Regions from separate parts of the Duffyella gerundensis genome, predicted to be linked through region 1. Evidence: predicted binding sites of a transcription regulator. Region 1 holds the regulator's gene; each other region holds the start of a gene.
What was found. Region 1 encodes PurR, which represses purine synthesis genes. Its sites were predicted from a motif close to CANGCAAACGTTTGCNTG; they were not measured.

Region 1 (3,142 bases):
TTTGTGAAAAAGTTCGATTAGAATTGCTGCTCGGGTCTGACCGCCGGGTCAGATTAATGCTATTTATTCGCTCACGCTGTTCATTGGGCCCTATACCTGTAACCGACTCATGCGTCTATTAATTACGCTTTTTGTGCTGGCGTTTGCCCAGTTGATGATGAATGTGGCTGAAGCGTCGCCGCAGGCACCCGTCAACGCCACCCATCACAAGGCAGAAAAGAAACTGGCACGCGATGACGACCGACGCAAAAAGCGCGCGGTAAAAACCACAACGAAAAAGTCACGCCTCACCGCCGTACAGAAATTAAAGCTTAAAAAACGCACCAAGGTTCAAACTGCTTCGCTGCAAACCCCGAAATCCCGCACTACCCTTCGCTCACTGAAACGCTACGGCCGTCATCGCCAGTCAGATGCCGCTGAGACGGAAACCGCCGCGGCAAAACTGGCGCCATTGAAAATGAGCAAGGCACACCGCGCGCGCTATCAGAAAGCCCGTGAAACGGCGATGAATAAGCTGATGGGTCAGCTGGGCAAACCTTATCAGTGGGGCGGTGCCTCACCGCACACCGGCTTCGACTGTAGCGGCCTGGTATGGTATGCCTATAAAGATCTGGTTAAGTATAAGATTCCGCGCACCGCCAACGAGATGTTTCATTTGCGTGATGCCGCTCAGATCGACCGCGAATCGCTGCAAAAAGGCGATCTGGTGTTCTTCCGCATTAACAACCGCGGCGCTGCTGACCATGTTGGCGTGTATCTGGGCGATGGCAAATTCATTCAGTCGCCACGGACCGGAAAAGATATTCAGATTACAGCGCTGGGAGAAGATTACTGGCAGCGCCATTACGTTGGCGCACGTCGCGTGATGACGCCGAAAAATATTCGTTGACACCTGCTGTTGCGCAACAAAAAAAGGCCGCGTTGATGCGGCCTTTTTTGTCGGCGTCAGTGCAGAATTGCCGTCACGCTAAATGCAATGATTACCGCCAGCGCGCCGGCGGTAGTCAACAATGCCATTTTTAAATCAGTGCTCATGGTTATCCTCGTGGTCTCTTTTTATCGTAAGATTTATCTTGCTCGCTGGGTAAACATCTCGTTTTCTTGCAGCAGCCTTGCTAGAATTCGCCCTTCGCGTTGCGCAACATTACGCGACCTGTCTGCTGTTAGCGCTTTTAACGACGTCACCCCCCTATTTTTGGCGTTTATTTCGGCAATTAAGGCCGGTTGCGCCGCATTACATTCCGCAGACGCAAACGTTTAACATTATGCTTATCAACCCTTTGCGATAAGCGCAGGAGTAGCACTTCCATGGCAACAATCAAAGACGTGGCAAAACTGGCCGGTGTTTCAACCACCACCGTGTCGCACGTCATCAACAAAACACGCTTTGTCGCTGAAGAGACGCGCGAAGCGGTATGGGCAGCAATCAAAACGTTGCACTACTCACCGAGTGCCGTTGCCCGTAGCCTTAAGGTCAATCACACCAAGTCGATCGGCCTGCTGGCTACCTCAAGCGAAGCGCCCTATTTCGCCGAAATTATAGAGGCGGTAGAAAACCGCTGCTTTGATCGCGGATATACATTGATTCTGGGCAACGCCCACAATGACCTGCAAAAACAGCGCGCCTACCTGTCGATGATGGCGCAAAAGCGCGTCGATGGCCTGCTGGTGATGTGCTCTGAATATCCTGATGACCTGCTTAAAATGCTGGAAGAGAACCGCAATATTCCAATGGTGGTGATGGACTGGAGCGAGTCGCGTGGCGATTTCACCGACACCGTACTTGATAATGCCTTCCACGGTGGTTATCTGGCGGGCCGCTATCTGATCGATCGCGGCCATCGCGATATCGGTGCGATTCCTGGCCAGCTGGAACGTAACACTGGCGGCGGTCGCCATGCGGGATTCCTCAAGGCGTTAAATGAGGCCAACATCGCCGTGCGCGATGAGTGGATCGTCCAGGGTGACTTCGAACCAGAGTCGGGCTACAAGGCGATGCAGCAGATCCTGTCACAAAAACAGCGGCCAACTGCTGTGTTCTGCGGTGGCGATATCATGGCGATGGGCGCAATTTGTGCCGCGGATGAGATGGGTTTGCGCGTGCCGCAGGATATTTCAGTGATCGGCTATGATAACGTGCGCAATGCGCGCTATTTTACGCCTGCCCTGACCACCGTACATCAGCCAAAAGAGCAGCTGGGCGTTACCGCGCTGGATATGCTGCTGGAGCGCATTCTCAGCAAACGCGAGCAGCAGCAAACCATTGAGGTGCAACCGACGCTGATTGAACGTCGTTCAGTCGCCGACGGCCCTTTCCTCGACTATCGTCGTTAATGGCTTTCCTGCAGCCACTCCTGGTTCAGCGTGGCCGGATCGCCAAGGTAATCGAGCAACCAGCTTAGCGCAGGGGAACTCTGTTGTTCAGACCAACTGACACAGCAGGGGCTGCCCGGGAACTCGCTGGCCAGCTGCAGCGCCTGTAAGGTGCCGTCCCGCTCCAGCGGCGCAGCAATGTGCGCCGGTATCATGCCGACGCACAATCCCGCCAGTAGACACTCCACGCCGCTTTGCCAGTCAGGCACCACCAGTCGACGCTGATTATCCAGCGTCCAGGTGGTGCGACGCGTCAGGGCACGTGACGTATCTTCCATCACCAGCGACGGCCACTCACGCAGGGCATCATCGCTGACCACACCCGTGATGCTGGCCAGCGGATGTGATTTTTCCACCACGCAACGCCAGTTAACGGTTCCCATATCGCGGAAGGCAAAGCGCCCACCCACCGGGATCGCCTGCGTGGCACCGATGGCCACGTCTACCCGCCCGTCAGCCAGCGCATCCCAGACGCCGTTGAACACCTCCATGCTGATTAACAGTTCCATATCCGGGAAATGCCGATAGAAATCCAACACCAGTTGCCGGGTGCGTGGCGGCTTAACAATACAATCAACGGCGATGCTCAACTGGCCGCGCCAGCCGTTGGCTACCTGCTGACACTGACGTCGGGTGGCAAGCATTTTTTTGATAACAGAACGGCCTTCGACGACAAAATGTTCCCCGGCAGCGGTTAAAATTACGTCGCGGTGACGCCGTTCGAACAGCGGTACAGCCAGCCAGCGCTCAAGCTGGCGCACGGTATAAC
Region 2 (3,142 bases), 1.7 Mb from region 1:
AGTTCCCAGGTTAAGCCCGGGGATTTCACATCTGACTTAACAGACCGCCTGCGTGCGCTTTACGCCCAGTAATTCCGATTAACGCTTGCACCCTCCGTATTACCGCGGCTGCTGGCACGGAGTTAGCCGGTGCTTCTTCTGCGGGTAACGTCAATGAACGAGGTTATTAACCTCGTCCCCTTCCTCCCCGCTGAAAGTACTTTACAACCCGAAGGCCTTCTTCATACACGCGGCATGGCTGCATCAGGCTTGCGCCCATTGTGCAATATTCCCCACTGCTGCCTCCCGTAGGAGTCTGGACCGTGTCTCAGTTCCAGTGTGGCTGGTCATCCTCTCAGACCAGCTAGGGATCGTCGCCTAGGTGAGCCGTTACCCCACCTACTAGCTAATCCCATCTGGGTTCATCCGATGGTGTGAGGCCCGAAGGTCCCCCACTTTGGTCTTGCGACGTTATGCGGTATTAGCCACCGTTTCCAGTGGTTATCCCCCTCCATCGGGCAGATCCCCAGACATTACTCACCCGTCCGCCACTCGTCACCCGAAGAGCAAGCTCTTCTGTGCTACCGTTCGACTTGCATGTGTTAGGCCTGCCGCCAGCGTTCAATCTGAGCCATGATCAAACTCTTCAATTAAAAGTTCGATTTGCTTCAACTCGTGAAGCGATGCTCAAGGAAAACGTCGTAATGAATTTCAATACGTGTTCACTCTTAAGACTTGATATTTTTTTGCGTCCGGAGACGCTTGATATCAATCCTGCGAGTGCCCACACAGATTGTCTGATAAATTGTTAAAGAGCAGCGCAACCGGCGGGTTAACCGTCCGTTGCGAGGTGGCGTATATTACGCTTTCCTCCTTCGGAGTCAATCCCTTTTCTCAGGATTTTTTCCGGCGGTTCAGAACTTCCTGAACCTCCCACACACTGGAGAGTTTCCTCATCCTGCACACCGTGCTGTGTAAGCCGTTGTGCCGTGTCGTTGGATGCGCATTATAGGGAGTTCGCGCCGCGCGGCAACCGCTAATTTGCATAAAATCGATCGTTTGCTGCATTCCACAGCAAAAGGCCGCCTTATACGCAGTTATGCACAAATTTATCCACAATGCCCGACGCAGAGTAATTTTGACGAGCATCGCGCAAACGTTTTCGCTACAATGCCCGCGCAAATTGGCCGCCCCTATTGGGGCGTTACCTGAAGCTTTTGTTTCTTTATAGAGAGAAGAAATGCAGGCTTGATGTAACGCTCTTTACTTGCGAACCAAAGCCAAGGGATAAAACCACCATGCAACAACCTCGTCCTGTCCGCCGTGCGCTACTCAGCGTCTCTGATAAAGCCGGTATCCTCGAATTCGCTCAGGCACTTTGCAGCCGCGGTGTTGAACTTCTCTCTACCGGCGGCACTGCTCGCTTGTTGGCTGATGCTGGCCTTCCGGTTACTGAAGTTTCTGACTACACCGGTTTTCCAGAAATGATGGATGGCCGGGTGAAAACGCTGCATCCGAAAGTGCATGGTGGCATTTTGGGCCGTCGCGGCCAGGATGATGCCATCATGGCAGAGCATCAGATTGCGCCAATTGATATGGTTGTCGTCAATCTCTACCCTTTTGCAGAAACCGTTGCACGCGAAGGTTGCTCGCTGGAAGACGCCGTTGAGAATATCGATATTGGCGGGCCAACCATGGTGCGCTCTGCCGCCAAGAATCACAAAGATGTGGCGATCGTAGTGAAGAGCAGTGATTACGAAGCCATCATCGCAGAGATGGATACCAACAATAACTCGCTACAGCTGGTGACGCGTTTTGATTTGGCGATCAAAGCTTTTGAGCACACCGCCGCTTACGACAGCATGATCGCTAACTACTTTGGCAGCATGGTGCCTGCCTATCACGGCGACTCAGCGGAACCTGCGGGTCGCTTCCCGCGCACGCTTAACCTCAACTTCATCAAAAAGCAGGATATGCGTTACGGTGAGAACAGCCATCAGGACGCGGCCTTCTATATAGAAGAGAACGTCACGGAAGCCTCAGTGGCTACCGCACGTCAGGTTCAGGGCAAGGCGCTCTCTTATAACAACATTGCTGACACCGATGCTGCTCTTGAATGTGTGAAAGAATTTGATGAGCCCGCCTGCGTTATCGTTAAACACGCTAACCCCTGCGGCGTAGCCATCGGCGAGAGTCTGCTCAATGCCTATGAGCGTGCATGGAAAACCGATCCTACTTCAGCCTTTGGCGGCATTATCGCGTTCAACCGCGAGCTGGATGAAGCAACAGCCCAGGCAATTGTTAGCCGTCAGTTCGTTGAAGTGATCATTGTGCCAGCGGCCAGTGAAGCTGCTTTAGCCATTACCGCCACCAAGCAGAACGTTCGCGTTCTGATTTGCGGTCAGTGGCAGGCGCGCCAGCATGGCCTCGATTTCAAACGCGTCAACGGCGGTCTGCTGGTTCAGGATCGCGATCTTGGCATGGTGGATGAGAGCCAGCTGCGCGTGGTTAGCCAGCGTCAGCCCACCGAGCAGGAACTGCGTGATGCGCTGTTCTGCTGGAAAGTGGCCAAATTCGTTAAATCCAACGCGATTGTTTACGCGCGCGATAAGATGACCATCGGCATTGGTGCCGGTCAGATGAGCCGCGTGTACTCGGCTAAAATTGCCGGTATCAAAGCCGGCGATGAGGGGCTGGAGGTAAAAGGTTCGGCGATGGCATCTGACGCCTTCTTCCCGTTCCGCGATGGTATTGATGCCGCCGCCGCCGTGGGTATCACCTGTGTGATCCAGCCTGGCGGTTCAATCCGCGATGAAGAGATCATTGCCGCTGCCAACGAACACGGCATCGCGATGATCTTCACCGATATGCGTCACTTCCGTCATTAATCAGCAGGAGAACCGAACGATGAAAATTCTGGTCATTGGCAACGGCGGACGTGAACACGCGCTGGCATGGAAGGCGGCTCAGTCGCCGCTGGCGACAACCGTTTATGTCGCGCCCGGTAATGCCGGTACGGCGCTGGAACCTGCGCTGCAAAATGTGGATATCAGCCCAACCGATATTCATGGCCTGCTGCGATTCGCACAGAGCGAAAATATCGACTTAACGATTGTGGGTCCGGAAGCCCCGCTGGTGATTGGCGTAGTTGACGCCTTTCGCA
Region 3 (3,142 bases), 400 kb from region 1:
TGCAGCCAATGCAGCCGAAATCTATAACAAAGATGGCAACAAGCTGGATCTCTACGGCAAAGCGGTAGGCCTGCATTACTTCTCTGATGATGACGGTTATGCTAGCGATGGCGACAAGTCTTATGTGCGTTTCGGTTTTAAAGGTGAAACTCAGATCAATCAGTACATGACCGGTTATGGTCAGTGGGAATACAACGTTCAGGCAAATAACTCTGAAGGCAGTGATGCCCAGAATAATAACAAAACCCGTTTAGGTTTCGCTGGCCTGAAATTTGCTGATGCTGGCTCTATTGATTACGGCCGTAACTACGCAGTGGGTTATGATGCGCTGGCCTGGACCGATATGCTGCCAGAATTCGGTGGCGACTTCGGTCAGTCTGACTCCATGACCGGCCGTACCGGTGGTGTGGCAACTTACCGTAATACTAACTTCTTTGGTCTGGTTGATGGCTGGGACTTCGCTGTTCAGTACCAGGGCAAAAATGATCGTACCGATCAGACCCGTTCTAATGGCGACGGCTACGGCGCGTCAACATCATACGTATCGCCAATTGGCTTGGGCATCGTTGCTGCATATAGCTCTCAGGACCGTACCAACGGCCAGAATGGTTTGCTGACAGGCGCTGCTGCTCCAAACAACTTAACGTTTGGTCGCGGAGACCGTGCAGAGTTCTGGGGTACTGCGGTAAAATATGATGCCAACAACATTTACCTTGCGGCATCATATGCTGAAGGCCGTAACGCAACGCGCTTTAGCGCTAACCTGCCTAATGCAACTGGCGGAACCTCAAGTGTTGACGGCATAGCTAACAAGACTCAGGATATTGAACTGGTTGCTCAGTACCAGTTTGACTTCGGCCTGCGTCCTTCTATTGCTTATGTTCAGACTAAAGGCAAAGACATCGAAGGTTTTGGCGATGTTGACCTGGTTAAATACTTTGAAGTTGGCGCGTCTTACTACTTTAATAAAAACATGTCTACCTACGTTGACTACATCATCAACCAGATTGATGATGACAACGAACTGGGTATTGGTTCTGGCGATACCGTGGCTGTTGGCCTGGTTTACCAGTTCTAAGTCCCCTTCTGGTAACGACCAGACGATAAAAACGGAGCCTTTTGGCTCCGTTTTTCTTTTTGTACGATCTGCGATTTCACTCCCCTTTCTTTTTGTCGCAAACGGTTGGCAAAGCATCAACCAGGCGTTAACCTGATGGCTCTTATCGCTTTTATCAAAGCCTATGGACCCTACTATGTTTGAAAAAATTGCAGCTGCACCCGCCGATCCTATTCTTGGTTTAGCCGACCTTTTCCGCGCCGATAACCGCTCTAATAAAATCAATCTCGGTATTGGCGTTTATAAAGATGAAACGGGCCAGACGCCGGTATTATCCAGCGTTAAAAAAGCGGAAAAATTCCTGCTGGAAAATGAAACCACCAAAAACTATCTGAGCATCGATGGCCTGGCTGATTTCGCCCGTTGCACGCAGGCGCTGCTGTTTGGTAAAAATCATGCGCTGATCACCGATCAGCGTGCGCGCACCGCGCAGACGCCAGGCGGCACCGGTGCCCTGCGCGTTGCCGCTGATTTTCTGGCAACGCAGACCGATGTTAAGCGTATCTGGGTAAGCAACCCAAGCTGGCCCAATCACCAGAACGTTTTTCACTCTGCGGGCCTAGAGGTGTGTGAGTACGCCTATTATGATGCGCAAAACCATACGCTGGACTTCGACGGCATGCTAAGCGCGCTCGATAAGGCCCAGGCAGGCGACGTGGTGCTGTTCCACGGCTGCTGCCATAACCCCACCGGCATTGACCCAACCAAAGAGCAGTGGGCGCAGCTGGCAGCGCTGTCGCAGCAAAAAGGCTGGTTACCGCTGTTTGATTTTGCCTATCAGGGTTTTGCCCGTGGTCTGGAAGAAGATGCGGAAGGTTTGCGTATTTTCGCTGACACGCATCAGGAACTGCTGGTTTGCAGCTCTTACTCCAAAAACTTTGGCCTGTATAACGAACGCGTGGGCGCCTGCACCTTAGTGGCAGCAAACGCCGATGCAGCGGCTACCGCATTCAGCCAGGTGAAATATACTATCCGCGCCAACTACTCTAATCCTCCAGCGCACGGTGCAGCGGTGGTGGCCACTATTCTTGGCAATGACGCGCTGCGTGCGGAATGGGAGCAGGAACTGACGGCAATGCGTCAGCGCATTCATCTGATGCGTGAGCTGTTCGTTAAAACGCTGCAGGAAAAAGGTGCGCAGGGCGACTTCAGCTTTATCATTCGCCAAAACGGCATGTTCTCGTTCAGCGGATTGAGTAAAGATCAGGTTGTTCGCCTGCGTGACGAATTTGCGGTTTATGCGGTGAATTCAGGACGCGTTAACGTGGCGGGTATGACACCAGATAATATGTCTGCACTCTGCGCAGCGATTGTCGCAGTGCTGTAAACCGGCAGATAAGCAGAAACAAGAATGGGCCTGAGCGGCCCATTTTTTATTGCGTAGATTATTGCAGAAAGGGGTTAGTTTTACGCTCATGTCCCAGCGTGGAGCCGGGCCCGTGTCCAGGCAAAAACGCCACGTCATCACCTAACGGCAACAGCTTCTCTTTGATGGCTGAAATCAGATGCTGATGGTTACCCTGTGGAAAATCGGTGCGTCCGACGCCGCCGTTGAAGATCACATCTCCGGACACCAGCAAGCGGCCAACACGATCAAAGAAAACAATATGTCCGGGCGTATGACCTGGCGTATGTAATACTTCCAGCTGCACCTTGCCCACGGCAACGCTGTCGCCCTCTTTCAGCCAGCGAGCCGGCGTTAAGGGTGCGCATTCCGGCAGACCAAACATGCGGCTTTGCTCTGGCAGATTTTCCAGCCAGATGGCATCACGTTGGTCTGGCCCGATGACTGGCACACCGTAATGGGCAGCCAGTTCAGCGGCGGCGCCAACATGATCAAGGTGGCCGTGAGTAAGCAGGATTGATTCAATCGTTACCGGGGCTGCGGCAACTGCCTGCTTGATCATCTCCGCATCGCCACCGGGGTCGACAATAGCGGCAGAACCGGTCTCAGCACACCAGATCAGAGAACAGTTCTGGACGAAGGCGGTCACCGGAATAATGTGATAGTTCATAACGCTCCAT
Region 4 (3,142 bases), 1.3 Mb from region 1:
TATTGCGCAGGATAACCGGCGGCGTCAGCACCGGGGTATATCCCATGCCGATGTAAGATTTGTAACGCTGATTCTGACTGGCAATCGCTTTTAGCTCGGCCAGCGCCTGATGTTCCGTCATCGCTTCGCCGACCGCCGGTGGCCCCGGCAGCTGAATATCCGCGGGTACAATGGAAGCGATCAACGCATCGAGAGAATCTGCGCCGATCGCCTGCAACATGTCGTGCTGCTGCTGTAGTGACGGGCCGATATGGCGCTCAATAAATGCACCGGTATGTTCAAGCTGACTGAGAGTCTGGGTCATTAGCGGTAAATCCTGCATCGGGCATGGTGAATAAAAATCCCTTCGATAAGCAAAGGGTGCAGGCGAGGCTGGCCTCGCCCAGGCCCTTTCTCGCGGACAAAAAGGGCCAACGCGGGTTTACTCTTCGATAGACGCCTTGTAAGCGTCAGCATCTAACAGGTCGTCCAGTTCTGATGCATCGCTGGCCTTGATTTTAAACAGCCAGCCATCGGTATAAGAGCCACTGTTAACCAGCTCTGGCGAGTCCGTCAGCGCATCATTCACCGCCACGACTTCGCCGCTTAACGGTGCATAAATATCGGATGCGGCTTTAACTGATTCGGCTACGGCACAGTCATCGCCAGCGGTATAAATCGCGCCAACATCAGGCAGATCGACAAACACCATATCGCCCAGCAGCTCCTGTGCATGTTCGGTGATGCCAACGGTGTAAGTGCCGTCCGTTTCTTTGCGCACCCATTCGTGGCTGTCGCGATATTTCAATTCATTAGGTACATTGCTCATCGCCATTCTCTCCTGACGTAAATTACTGGACCGGCTTACCGGCACGAACAAAAACGGGTTTAGTGACGTCAACCGGCATTTCGCGGTTGCGAATCTGCACGATGGCACGCTGGCCAATTCCGGCTGGTACACGTGCTAAGGCGATGCTGTAGCCCAGCGTCGGTGAGAAGCTGCCGCTGGTAATAATGCCCTGCTGTTGCTGACCGAGTTCATCGGTGAAATGCACCGGCAGCGCATTACGCAGCACGCCTTTTTCACGCAGGATCAGTCCCACCAGCTTCTCGCTGCCATTGGCGCGTTGCGCTTCCAGTGCCTCACGACCAATAAACTGACGATCGGCCGGTTCCCAGCTCACCGTCCATGCCATGTTGGCGGCCAGCGGCGAGACGCCTTCGTCCATCTCCTGACCATACAGGTTCATGCCCGCTTCCAGCCGCAGCGTGTCACGCGCGCCCAGCCCTGCCGGTTTCACCCCAGCAGCGATCAGCTGCTGCCAAAAGTCAGCAGCCTGCGCGGCAGGCAGGGCAATCTCATAACCTGCTTCGCCGGTGTAACCGGTGGTGGCGATAAAAAGATCGTCAGCCTGCACGCCAAAGAATGGCTTCATGCCGGCCACGGCCTGCCGTTGCGTGTCGCTGAGTAAAGAGTGCGCTTTTGCCTGCGCCTGCGGACCCTGCACGGCAATCAACGCCAGATCGTCACGTTCGATCAGCTCAACGGCAAAAGGCGCGGCGTGTTCGCGGATCCATTGCAGATCTTTTTCACGCGTGGCGGAATTCACTACCAGACGGAAGAAATCCTCCGCCATGAAATAGACGATCAGATCGTCAATAACGCCGCCGGAAGCGTTAAGCATGCCGGTATAAAGCGCCTTGCCCGGCTGCGTCAGTTTGGCGACGTCATTAGCCAGCAGGTAACGCAGAAAATCACGGGTACGGCTGCCGTGCAGATCAACGATGGTCATGTGCGAGACATCAAACATGCCGGCATCGTTGCGCACCGCATGGTGCTCGTCCATCTGCGAGCCATAATGCAGCGGCATCATCCAACCATGGAAATCGACCATACGTGCACCGCAGGCCTGATGCTGTTCATACAATGGAGTCTGTTGAGTCATAACTATCCTGTGCATAAGCAAGTCGTTATTTTCTGGCGTTTTTACCGGCCGGAATGGCCGACGCAAACGTTATCTTTATCCTGACGTTATCACCTTCAATCGGGATTAACCATAAGCAAAACAGGGTCGAAACCGTTGCGCTGCGCTTTCTACTCGCAGGCGCTAACAGCGAATATAACCAATTATTTTTATGAAAGCAGAGGATTGAACCGCATCTGAAGGCTGCAACCAGTAAAATTGTGCGCAGGCTCGCGTTTGTTGATTTTTTTATTCACCGCTACCTCACCTTTCGAATGAGAAAATCTAATCCGATTACGCAGCAAAATTAGAATTATTCAAATGAAGGATCGTTACGGGGCGGGCGCGCACCAGCAGAGTGCAAAGGCGGCAAAACAGCGAGGGATGAGCAAACCAGAAGCATAAAAAAGGCCAGCAAGCTGGCCAGTTATCTGTTGGATTAGCGCGGCTGGCGTAGCCATTCCGGCAGGTCATTCAGACCCATCGCTTGCCTGAGCATCAGCGGCTTAACGCCCGGCAGGTTATTTGCCAGCTTCAGGCCCACATCGCGAAAGAGTTTTTTAGCGGGATGCGTACCGGCAAACAGCTCACGAAAACCTTGCATGCCTGCCAGCATCATAGCGGCACTGTGTTTGCGGCTGCGTTCATAACGACGCAGATAAAGATGCTGACCGATATCTTTGCCCTGTGTATGCAACCGCTTAATTTCACCAATCAACTCGGCGGCATCCATAAAGCCAAGATTGACACCCTGTCCGGCCAACGGATGAATCGTATGGGCGGCATCGCCGACCAGCGCCAGCCGGTGCGCGGCAAAATTACGCGCATAGCGCGCCACCAGAGGGAAGGTGTGTCGCTCGCTCTCAACCTGACACAGACCAAGACGCATATCGAACGCTACCGAGAGCTGCTGATTAAACAGCGCAGCGGGCATCGACTGCAGGCGTGAAGCCTCCTGCGGTGAAATCGACCAGACGATCGAGCTAAGATGCGGATCGCTCAGGGGCAGAAACGCCAGAATGCCTTCGCCATGAAACACCTGACGTGCCACGCCATCGTGCGGTAGATCCGTGCGCACATTAGCGACCAGCGCATGATGTTCATAATCCCAAAAGGTGAGCGGAATATCCGCTTTGTTACGCAGCCAGGAGTTGGCACCATCGGCGGCAATCAGCAAGCGGGCGCTCATCATGGTGCCA

Region 2: a site for PurR is predicted at 1,129-1,146, ahead of purH (bifunctional phosphoribosylaminoimidazolecarboxamide formyltransferase/IMP cyclohydrolase). Genes of this name have one in related genera too.
Region 3: a site for PurR is predicted at 1,173-1,190, ahead of EM595_RS06505 (amino acid aminotransferase). Genes of this name have one in related genera too.
Region 4: a site for PurR is predicted at 1,985-2,002, ahead of gcvT (glycine cleavage system aminomethyltransferase GcvT). Genes of this name have one in related genera too.

The regions. Positions count from the first base shown of each region.
Region 1 is NZ_LN907827.1:1,822,656-1,825,797, reverse strand. Features, by position in the region: gene EM595_RS08465 (C40 family peptidase) at 110-889, shown strand; gene cydH (cytochrome bd-I oxidase subunit CydH) at 946-1,035, opposite strand; gene purR (HTH-type transcriptional repressor PurR) at 1,309-2,334, shown strand; gene punR (DNA-binding transcriptional activator PunR) at 2,331-3,142, opposite strand, start outside.
Region 2 is NZ_LN907827.1:3,500,180-3,503,321, forward strand. Features, by position in the region: rRNA gene EM595_RS15995 (16S ribosomal RNA) at 1-632, opposite strand, end outside; gene purH (bifunctional phosphoribosylaminoimidazolecarboxamide formyltransferase/IMP cyclohydrolase) at 1,278-2,867, shown strand; gene purD (phosphoribosylamine--glycine ligase) at 2,887-3,142, shown strand, end outside.
Region 3 is NZ_LN907827.1:1,422,154-1,425,295, reverse strand. Features, by position in the region: gene ompF (porin OmpF) at 1-1,078, shown strand, start outside; gene EM595_RS06505 (amino acid aminotransferase) at 1,254-2,444, shown strand; gene EM595_RS06500 (MBL fold metallo-hydrolase) at 2,503-3,132, opposite strand.
Region 4 is NZ_LN907827.1:3,100,345-3,103,486, forward strand. Features, by position in the region: gene gcvP (aminomethyl-transferring glycine dehydrogenase) at 1-304, opposite strand, end outside; gene gcvH (glycine cleavage system protein GcvH) at 422-808, opposite strand; gene gcvT (glycine cleavage system aminomethyltransferase GcvT) at 831-1,925, opposite strand; gene ubiI (FAD-dependent 2-octaprenylphenol hydroxylase) at 2,383-3,142, opposite strand, start outside.